Regions from separate parts of the Mesorhizobium sp. WSM4848 genome, predicted to be linked through region 2. Evidence: predicted binding sites of a transcription regulator. Region 2 holds the regulator's gene; each other region holds the start of a gene.
What was found. The regulator PhoB, encoded in region 2, activates phosphate uptake and scavenging genes when phosphate is short. The targets are predictions, from matches to a motif close to TGTCATNNANCTGTCAT.

Region 1: a site for PhoB is predicted at 1,578-1,594, ahead of AC0L16_RS02865 (BtaA family protein). Genes of this name have one in related genera too.
Region 3: a site for PhoB is predicted at 1,873-1,889, ahead of olsB (l-ornithine N(alpha)-acyltransferase). Genes of this name have one in related genera too.

What each region holds. Positions count from the first base shown of each region.
Region 1 covers NZ_JBVVPX010000002.1:103,680-106,957, reverse strand. The annotation lists gene AC0L16_RS02870 (hydantoinase B/oxoprolinase family protein) at 1-1,332, shown strand, start outside; gene AC0L16_RS02865 (BtaA family protein) at 1,644-2,891, shown strand; gene AC0L16_RS02860 (class I SAM-dependent methyltransferase) at 2,888-3,278, shown strand, end outside.
Region 2 covers NZ_JBVVPX010000030.1:25,919-29,196, reverse strand. The annotation lists gene AC0L16_RS23995 (ROK family protein) at 55-1,302, shown strand; gene phoB (phosphate regulon transcriptional regulator PhoB) at 1,353-2,042, opposite strand; gene phoU (phosphate signaling complex protein PhoU) at 2,059-2,766, opposite strand; gene pstB (phosphate ABC transporter ATP-binding protein PstB) at 2,805-3,278, opposite strand, start outside.
Region 3 covers NZ_JBVVPX010000023.1:56,842-60,119, forward strand. The annotation lists gene AC0L16_RS20710 (ATP-binding protein) at 1-1,775, shown strand, start outside; gene olsB (l-ornithine N(alpha)-acyltransferase) at 1,953-2,828, shown strand; gene grpE (nucleotide exchange factor GrpE) at 2,974-3,278, opposite strand, start outside.

The DNA of each region.
Region 1 (3,278 bases), on a different contig from region 2:
GCCCGAGGACAGGCTCCGCGGCCGGGTGGGGTCGGCTCGACTGGGTTCGACGCTCTGGCGGTGCCTTCTGGGGAGACCCCCACCGCCGCCTTCGGCGGCACCTCCCCCTCAAGGGGGGAGGAGATCCTCTTCTACGTCGCCTCGCGCGGCCATCATGCCGATATCGGCGGCACGGCGCCCGGCTCGATGACGCCGCTCGCCACCACCGTCGACGAGGAAGGCGTGCTGTTCGACAATTTCCGCATCGTCGATCGCGGCCGGTTCCGCGAGAAGGAGCTGGAGACGCTGCTCACCGACCACCCCTATCCGGCACGCAATCCGCACCAGAACATCGCCGACCTCAAGGCGCAGATTGCCGCCAATGAAAAGGGTGTTGCCGAGCTGCGCCAGATGGTCGCGCATTTCGGCCTTGGCGTCGTCGAGGCCTATATGGGCCATGTCCAGGACAATGCCGCCGAAAGCGTGCGCCGCGTGCTGGAGCGGTTGCCCGACAGCTCCGCATACGAGTATCCGACCGACACCGGCCAAATCATCAAGGTGAAGATATCGATCGACCGGCAAAAGCGTGAGGCGACCGTCGACTTCACCGGCACGTCGCCGGTCATGAAGAACAACTTCAACGCCCCCGAGCCGGTCGCCCGCGCAGCCGTGCTCTATGCCTTTCGCGTCATGGTCGAGGACATGATCCCGATGAATGCCGGCTGTCTGAGACCGATCCACATCATCATTCCCGAGGGTTGCATGCTGAAGCCGACCTACCCTGCCGCGGTCGTCGCCGGCAATGTCGAAACCTCGCAGCATGTCACCAATGCGCTGTTCGGCGCCATGGGCGCGATGGCCAATGCGCAAGGCACGATGAACAACCTCACCTTCGGCAACAAAAAGTACCAGTATTACGAGACGATCTGTTCCGGCTCGCCGGCAGGCCGGATGAACAACGGTCGCGGCTTTGCCGGCACCTCCGGCGTCCACACCCACATGACCAATTCGCGCCTGACCGACCCGGAAGTGCTGGAGTTGCGGTTCCCCGTCCTGCTCGAGGATTTCCACATCCGCGAAGGCTCCGGCGGCAAAGGCAAATGGAGTGCCGGCGACGGCACCGAGCGCACCATCCGTTTCCTCGAAAAGATGGAATGCGCGATCCTGTCCTCACATCGCAACCGCCCGCCGCAAGGCCTGGACGGCGGCGGCGATGGCGAGGTCGGCTCGACCAAGGTCCGCCGCAAGGATGGCCGCATCGAAGTCCTGAAGGCTTGCGACCAGACGCTGCTCGAGGCCGGCGAAGCCGTCATCGTGACGACGCCGACGCCGGGCGGATTCGGCCGCCGCTAAGGAGGCATCCAGAATTCGCTCCGGCGAGTCAGGTGGGGTGGTTTTCGAGAACCGAAGCGGAGCGGACATTTGGGTCCGTGAGCATCGCGCATGACCCCGAAAATCGGAACGATTTTCGGAAAGGATCATGCGCAAAATCAAAATGCTACAGCGTCCTTTGCGCGTCCTTGGGGACGCGCGGCGCTGTAGTAGCACAGAAAACCGCATCAGATGACCGCCGGAGTAGAATTATCGATGCCTCCGACTGTCACCGGCCTGTCATCCACCTGCGCTACCCGCTTGCGCCAGAGCAAACGGGGAATCGCCTTGTCATGACGGATGTTTCCGGAGAACTGGTTTTTCGCCGCGGCAAGCAAGTTGGCAAGGCCGTCTACCAGAATCGCCCGCTGTCCAAGGCTGGCCTCTCCGAGCGGCTCTTCGCCTTGCTGTTTTCCGGCCTCGTCTATCCGCAAATCTGGGAAGACCCCGACGTCGACATGGAGGCAATGCAGCTTGGCCAGGGCCACCGCGTCGTCACCATCGCCTCGGGCGGCTGCAACATCCTTGCCTATCTCACCCGGTCACCCGAACGGATCGACGCCGTCGATCTCAACGCCGCCCATATCGCGCTGAACCGCATGAAGCTCGAAGCGGTGCGCCATCTGCCGTCGCAGGGCGACCTGTTCCGTTTCTTCGGCGCTGCCGAGACCCGTCACAATTCGCAAGCCTACGACCGCTTCATCGCGCCGCATCTCGACCCGGTCAGCCGCCATTACTGGGAACATCGCAACTGGCGCCGGCGTCGCCGCATCGCCGTCTTCGACGGCAATTTCTACCAGACCGGCCTGCTCGGCCTGTTCATTGCCATGGGCCATCGCACCGCCAAATTATTCGGCGTCGATCCGGCCCGCATCATGGAAGCCAAAAGCCTCGCCGACCAGCGCCGCTTCTTCGACGACGAGCTGGCGCCGGTCTTCGAAAAGCCGCTGCTGAAATGGGCAACATCGCGAAAAGCCTCGCTGTTCGGCCTCGGCATTCCCCCGGCACAGTACGATTCGCTGATCACCTCGGGCGACGGCACCATGGCCAGCGTGCTGAAGGCCCGGCTGGAAAAGCTCGCCTGCGATTTTCCGCTAGAGAACAACTATTTCGCCTGGCAGGCTTTTGCCCGCCGCTACCCCAATCCCGGCGAGGCGGCGCTGCCTGCCTATCTCGAAAAACGCAACTATCAGGCGATCCGCAACAATGTCGGCCGCGTCGCCATCCACCATGCCAATCTGGTCGAATTGCTTGCCGGCAAGGATGCCGGTTCCGTCGACCGCTTCGTCCTGCTCGACGCACAGGACTGGATGACCGACGACCAGCTCAATGCGCTGTGGGCCGAGATCACCCGCACCGCGTCCACTCATGCCCGCGTCATCTTCCGCACCGCCGCCGAACCCAGCCTGTTGCCCGGCCGTGTCTCGAATTCGCTGCTCGACCAGTGGAGCTATGCGGACGAGGCCTCGCGCGAATTCTCGGCCCGCGACCGTTCGGCCATCTATGGCGGCTTCCACCTCTATGTGAAGCAGCCCGCATGAGCGCGACCGAACTGCCGGCCAGGCACGCCGAAGCGCCGGCCGACCACGGCGAACTGATGGACGGCGTCTACCGCTGGCAGCGCCACATCTACGACCTGACCCGCAAATATTACCTGCTCGGCCGCGACCGGCTGATATCAGGGCTGGAAGTGCCGGCGCGCGGCACCGTGCTCGAGCTTGGCTGCGGCACCGGCCGCAACATCGTCCTCGCCGCCCGCCTGTATCCCGACGCCCGCTTCTTCGGTCTCGATATTTCAGCCGAAATGCTGGAAACGGCCACTGCTGCCATGGCCCGCGAAGGCCTGTCCGGCCGCGTCAAGCTGGCGCGCGGCGACGCCACCGATTTCGACGCGAAGGCGCTATTTTCCGTCGAACGTTTCGACCGCA
Region 2 (3,278 bases):
CATTACCGACGGCTTCCGATTCATGAGCGGCCGCGGCGATGAGGAGAAGCAAAAATGTCGGTCGGAATCCGCCATGACGATCTGCGCCGGCGCAACCGGGCGATGGTGATTTCGGCGGTACGCCGCGCAGGCCAGCCGTCGCGGACCGAGATCGCCGCAACCACCGGCCTCAGCCATTCGACCATATCGGCGATCTCTTCCGACCTGATCCAGGAAGGCATCCTGGCCGAGAGCAAGGCGAGCGAGACGGTTTCGCTGAAACGCGGCCGACCGCAGGTCGGCCTCAGCCTCAATCCGCAAGCCGCTGCGGTGTTGACCGTCGTGTTGTCGCTGAATTTCCTGTCGGTCGCCGTCATCGATTATGCCGGACAAGTGGTCGCCGAGGAACAGCGCCGGCTGGACACGCTGACCATGTCGCGCGACGCGCTGATCGGCGAATGTGTCGCCATCGTCCGGCGCCGGCTCGAAGATCCCGACCTCGATGTCCAAAGCGTCGCCCGCATCGCGCTGGCGATCCAGGGCATCACCGATTCCCATGCGCGCGCCATGTTGTGGTCGCCGATCACGCCGCAGACGAACATCGCCTTCGCCGACATTCTGGAACGCGAGTTCGGCATCCCGGCCATCATGGAGAACGACAGCAACATGATGGCCGTGGCGCTGCGCTGGCGCCACCCGGATCGCTACCGCGATGATTTCATCGCCATCCTGCTCTCGCACGGCATCGGCATGGGGCTGGTGCTGAAGGGCGAATTGTTCACCGGCACCCACTCCTCAGGCGGCGAATTCGGCCACATGATTCATCGGCCGGGCGGCGCGCTTTGCCGCTGCGGGCGGCGCGGCTGCGTCGAGGCCTATGCCGGCAACTACGCCATCTGGCGCAACGCAAGGCAATTGAGCGAGAACGCAGAGCCGGTCGCCGATGTCAGCGACGCCGAGATGCGGGCACTGGCGGCCCGGGCGCGCGAGACGGACGGACCGGAGCGCGAAGCCTACCGCAAGGCCGGCGAAGCGCTCGGCTTCGGGCTCGGCAGCCTGTTCGCGCTGATCGATCCGGCGCCGGTGGCCATGGTCGGCGCCAGCGCTGCCGCCTTCGACCTGATCGAGCCGGCCCTGCGCGAGGCCATCGCCCAGACCGCCGGCGGCCAGCATTCGGGTTCGATTTCCTTCGACACCGAGCCGAACGAGCTGCCGCTGATCCGCGAAGGCTGCGCCATGCGCGCGTTGACCTTCGTCGACCAGGAGGTTTTTGCGCCCGGCGCACAAGGCAAGTCCGGCACGATCAGGAGAGACGTGGCCTGAGTCCGAACGAGGACTCAGCCATTCGCAGGCCGGCCTCACCTGAATATCAGCTAGTCTTCCCTGATCGCGTAGCCAGCGCCACGGATGGTGCGGATGACATCGGGCATGCGACCATTGTTGACCGCCTTGCGTAACCGGCCGACATGGACGTCCACCGTGCGCTCGTCGATGTAGATCGTCTCGCCCCAGACATTGTCGAGCAACTGACTGCGCGAGAAGACCCGGCCCGGGTGCCGCATCATGAATTCGAGCAGCCGGAATTCGGTCGGCCCGAGCCGGATCTCGCTCTTCTTGCGATAGACCCTGTGCGATTCACGATCGAGCATGATGTCGCCGACCTTGAGCACGCTGGACAGCACTTCCGGCTTGGCGCGGCGCAGCAGCGCCTTGACCCTGGCCATGAATTCCGGTGTCGAGAACGGCTTGACCAGATAGTCGTCGGCTCCGGTCGAAAGGCCGCGCACCCGGTCGCTCTCCTCGCCGCGCGCGGTCAGCATGATGATCGGCAGCCGCTCGGTTTCGGGACGCACCCGAAGGCGCCGGCAAAGCTCGATGCCGGAAACCGCCGGCACCATCCAGTCGAGCACCAGAAGATCGGGCACGTTCTCCTGCAGCCGGATTTCGGCCTCGTCGCCGCGCGTCACCACCTCGACCTGATAGCCTTCGGATTCCAGATTGTAACGGAGGAGGACGCCCAGCGGCTCTTCATCCTCCACCACCATGATGCGCGGCGCGATCATCGGCCGGTCACTCCTGTCATGTCGCCGGCGCCGACATCGTCGTTTCGTCGAGCTTCGGGCGATCCGCCGGCAATTGCTGCCCGGTCACGACAAAGTAGGCGTTTTCGGCGATGTTGGTGACATGATCGCCGATACGCTCGAGATTCTTGGCGCAGAACAGAAGATGCGTGCAGGCGGTGATGTTGCGCGGATCCTCCATCATGTAGGTCAGGAGTTCGCGAAAAACCGCCGTGTATTTCACGTCGATCTTCTGGTCGTCGGCGCGCAGTTCTTTCAACGCGCCGGCATTGCGCGACACATAGTGCTCGACCACGCCGCGGAGCTGCACAAGAACGAGATCCGCCATCGTGTCGATACCGTGCGACAGATTACGCGGCGTGGCGCTCTGCCCGACTGCGCTGACCCGCTTGGCTATGTTCTTGGCCAGGTCGCCGATGCGCTCGAGATCGCCGGCCATGCGGATTGCGCCAACCACGGCGCGCAGATCTTGCGCCATCGGCTGCCGCTTGGCGATCAGCGTGATCGCACTATCGTCGAGTTCGCGCTGCCGCGCATCCATGATGGCGTCGTCCGAGACGACGCGCTGCGCCATCGCATTGTCTGATGCAAGCAACGCGCGGATCGAGGCTGCGACCATCGCGGCGGCGAGCTCGTCCATATCGCGGATCAGCCTGTCGATGTGCTCCAGTTCCTCGTCGAAAGATGCGACGGTGTGTTCACCCATGATACTGTCCTCGTGTTCGAAATTCGCCGCCGGACCGCTCAGCCGAATCGGCCGGTGATGTAGTCCTGGGTGCGCTTGTCGTCGGGGTTGGTGAACATCTTGTCGGTCGCGCCCTCCTCGACCAGATAGCCGAGATGGAACATCGCCGTGCGTTGCGACACGCGCGCTGCCTGCTGCATCGAATGGGTGACGATGACGATCGTGTAGTTCTGGCGCAGTTCGTCAATCAGTTCCTCGACGCGGGCGGTGGCGATCGGATCGAGCGCCGAACAGGGCTCGTCCATCAGGATCACTTCCGGCGATACGGCGATGGCGCGCGCGATGCACAGGCGCTGCTGCTGTCCGCCGGAGAGACCGGTGCCCGACTCGAGCAGGCGATCCTTGACCTCGTTGAACAGGCCGGCCTTCTTCAGGCTCGATTCAACGATGCCGTCCAACTCGGCCTTGCTCCTGGCCAGGCCGTGAATGCGCGGACCGTAGGCGACGTTTTCATAGATCGACTTCGGAAACGG
Region 3 (3,278 bases), on a different contig from region 2:
ACCTCGGCATCGACGTCGGCATCGTTCCCGATGCCGCTTTTTCCGACCATGAATGCCTGAGCTCCACCGACGTCGCTATTAGCACACCGAGCGGCCCGCGCTGGTTCTCATGGATCGAACTGTCGGTGCGCGACAAGGAGAGCGGTGCTGTCTCGCATCGCGCCATCGCCCGCGACATTACCGCACGCAAGCACGCCGAAACGTCGCTGATCACCGCCCGCGAGCGATCCGAATATGCAAGCCAGGCCAAATCGCGCTTCCTCGCCACCGTCAGCCACGAGATCCGCACGCCGATGAACGGCATCATGGGCATGGCTAAGCTGCTGGCGGACACCGGGCTCTCGCCGCAACAACGGACCTATGTCGGCGCCATCTCGACCTCGGCCAGCGCGCTGCTGGCGCTGATCGAGGACCTGCTCGACTATTCCAAGATCGAGGCCGGCCGCTTCGATCCCGAACCGCAGCCAATGTCGGTGCGCGAGATCGCCGACAACATCGTAGAACTCCTGGCGGCGCGCGCCTTCGCCAAGAATATCGGCCTTGGCTGCCATGTCGAACCCGACGTGCCGCAGATGATATCAGCCGATCCTGGAAGAGTCAGGCAGGTGCTGCTCAACCTCATCGGCAACGCCATCAAGTTCACCGACAGCGGCGGCGTGTTGGTGAGCATCGCTCGTGCCCGCACCGAAACCACCGACCGCATATGCTTCACCGTCACCGACACCGGTCCTGGCCTGCACGAGGACGACTTGGAGCGCATCTTCGAGGAATTCGAACAGGCTGACGGCACCTCGACCCGCGCGCATGGCGGCGCCGGACTCGGTCTTGCCATCTCCAGGCGACTGGTGATCGCCATGGGCGGCACGATCTCGGTTTCGAGTCAGCTCGGCCATGGTTCGGAATTCGTCTTCGAAATCCCTGCAATATCCGCCACCGAACCGCCGCAGAGCCGTCAGGATGCGCTGTCAGGGCGGCGCGCCGTGATCCTGTCGAAGAACGCCATCGAGGCCGACGCCATCGCCCGCACCATCCGCGCCAATGGCGGCAAGGTCGATCTGGCCGCGACCGCCGCCCAGGCAGCGTCCTTCGCCGAAGGCTGCCACGTGCTTTTGGTCGATGCGGCCATGGAGGAAGGCGACGGCAGGTTGCTCAAGCGCCTTCGCCAGAGCGGCTTTGCCGACTGCGAGGCGATCACACTGATCGCGCCGACCGACCGCGGCATGCTGGGCGAGTTCCGCGCCAGCGGCTATGCCACCTTTCTGGCAAGGCCGGTGCGTGGCGAAACGTTGCTTCGCGTGCTTTTGGCCAGCAGCGTGCCTGCCCTCACCCCGCCGCAGCCGGAAAAGCGCGGCGCACCATCCGCCCGCGCCATTGGCAGCCGGCGGCGGGGTCTGTCCGTGCTGATCGCTGAGGATAACGACATCAACGCCATGCTTGCCCGTGCCACGCTGCTGAAGGCCGGGCATCGCGTGAAACTGGTCGGCAACGGCAAGGCCGCCGTCGAGGCCATCACCGGCGCCGACCACAAGTACCGCTTCGACGTGGTGCTGATGGACCTGCATATGCCTGTCATGGATGGGCTGGACGCCATCGCCGCCATCCGCCGGCACGAGGAGGAAACCGCCGTGCCGCCGGTTCCGATCATGGTGCTATCGGCGGACAGTCAGGAAACGACCCGCCACGCAGTGCTCGCCCATGGCGCCAGCGGCTTCGTCACCAAGCCGCTCGACCCCGACGCGCTGGTCCATGCGGTCGAGGGCCACGTGGCCGCGTGATCTGCCGGCTGTCCTTCCCTGGCTTACCTTCAGAACATAGCCGGTTGAAGGGTTGCCCAGCCGACGAAGTATTGCCGGCAGGGCCGCATCACGGTACTGTCACAATCCTGTTGCACCTACACCGTATCCCCGTGCCAAGAGGGATGGCTCGAAGGAGAATCACTCGTGCATACAGTTATGCCGGAATGTGACGCTCGGCCGAACGCCAGCGGTGCTTTGCTCACCGGGCGTAACGTCGATGCCGTCATAAAAGGCGAAGCGCTTGGCCGTATCGGCAACCTCGAAGTGCGGCTCGCACGCAACGAGGCCGAGATCGCCGCCGCGCAGGAAGTGCGCTACCGGGTATTCTATGACGAGCTCGGCGCCAGGAAAACCCTGTTTCAGGTGCAGGACCGCCGCGACGCCGACCATTTTGATCCGCTCTGTGATCACCTGCTCGTCTTCGACACCTCGCTATCCGGTCCCGAGCATCGCCGCATTGTCGGCACCTACCGCCTGTTGCGGCAGGAAATCGCGGCAGCGGCCGGCGGCTTCTATTCCGAGGGCGAGTTTGAGCTGACCAATCTTATCGCCCGCCACCCCGGCCAGCGTTTCCTCGAGCTCGGCCGCTCCTGCGTCTTGCCGGAATACCGTTCGAAGCGCACCATCGAGGCGCTCTGGCAAGGTATTTGGGCCTATATCAACCATTATGGGATCGGCGTGATGACCGGTTGCGCCTCGTTCCCCGGCACCGTGCCGGCGGCGCACGCCGAAGCGCTGACCTATCTCGCCCATCACTGCCGGACGAAATCGGCCTGGGACGTGCGCGCGGTCGCCGGGCGCTACTGCCCCATGGATTTGATGCCGATCGAGGCGGTCAACGCCAAGGCCGCGATCGCGGCGATGCCGCCGCTGGTCAAGGGCTATCTGCGCGTCGGCGCGCGGATCGGCGACGGCTGCGTCATCGACCGCGAATTCTCGACGGTCGACGTGTTCGTGGTGATGCCGGTCAAGGAGATCGGCGCCCGCTACGTCAATTATTATGGCGGGGAAGCCCAGCGCTTCGCGGCGTGAGTAGGGTAGTAAGGGAATAAGGCAGTAGGGGAGTAGGGGAGTAGGGGAAAGAGAAGGCACTGGCCGGAGTAGGCAATTGCTCTGCTTTACCGCAGGTAGCGTTATCCCCTACTCCCGTACTGCCCTACTCCCCTACTCCCCTAACTTACGCATCCTTCTCAGCTTGCTCATTCACCGGCCCTGGCTCGACCGGCGCTTCACCAGCCACATGCTTGGGACCGCCCTTGGCAACGCCGACCATGGCCGGCCGCAGCACCCGCTCGCCGATCGAATAGCCTGGCTGCACGACCTGGACCACCGTGTTGGCCGGCACCTCCGGATTGGGCACCTCGAACATCGCCTGGTGAAAATTCGGGTCGAATTTCTCGCCTTCCGGCTCGAGCTTCTTCACTCCGTGCCGCTCGAGCGCCGATAGCATGGCGCGCTCGGTGAGCTCGACGCCCTCGATCA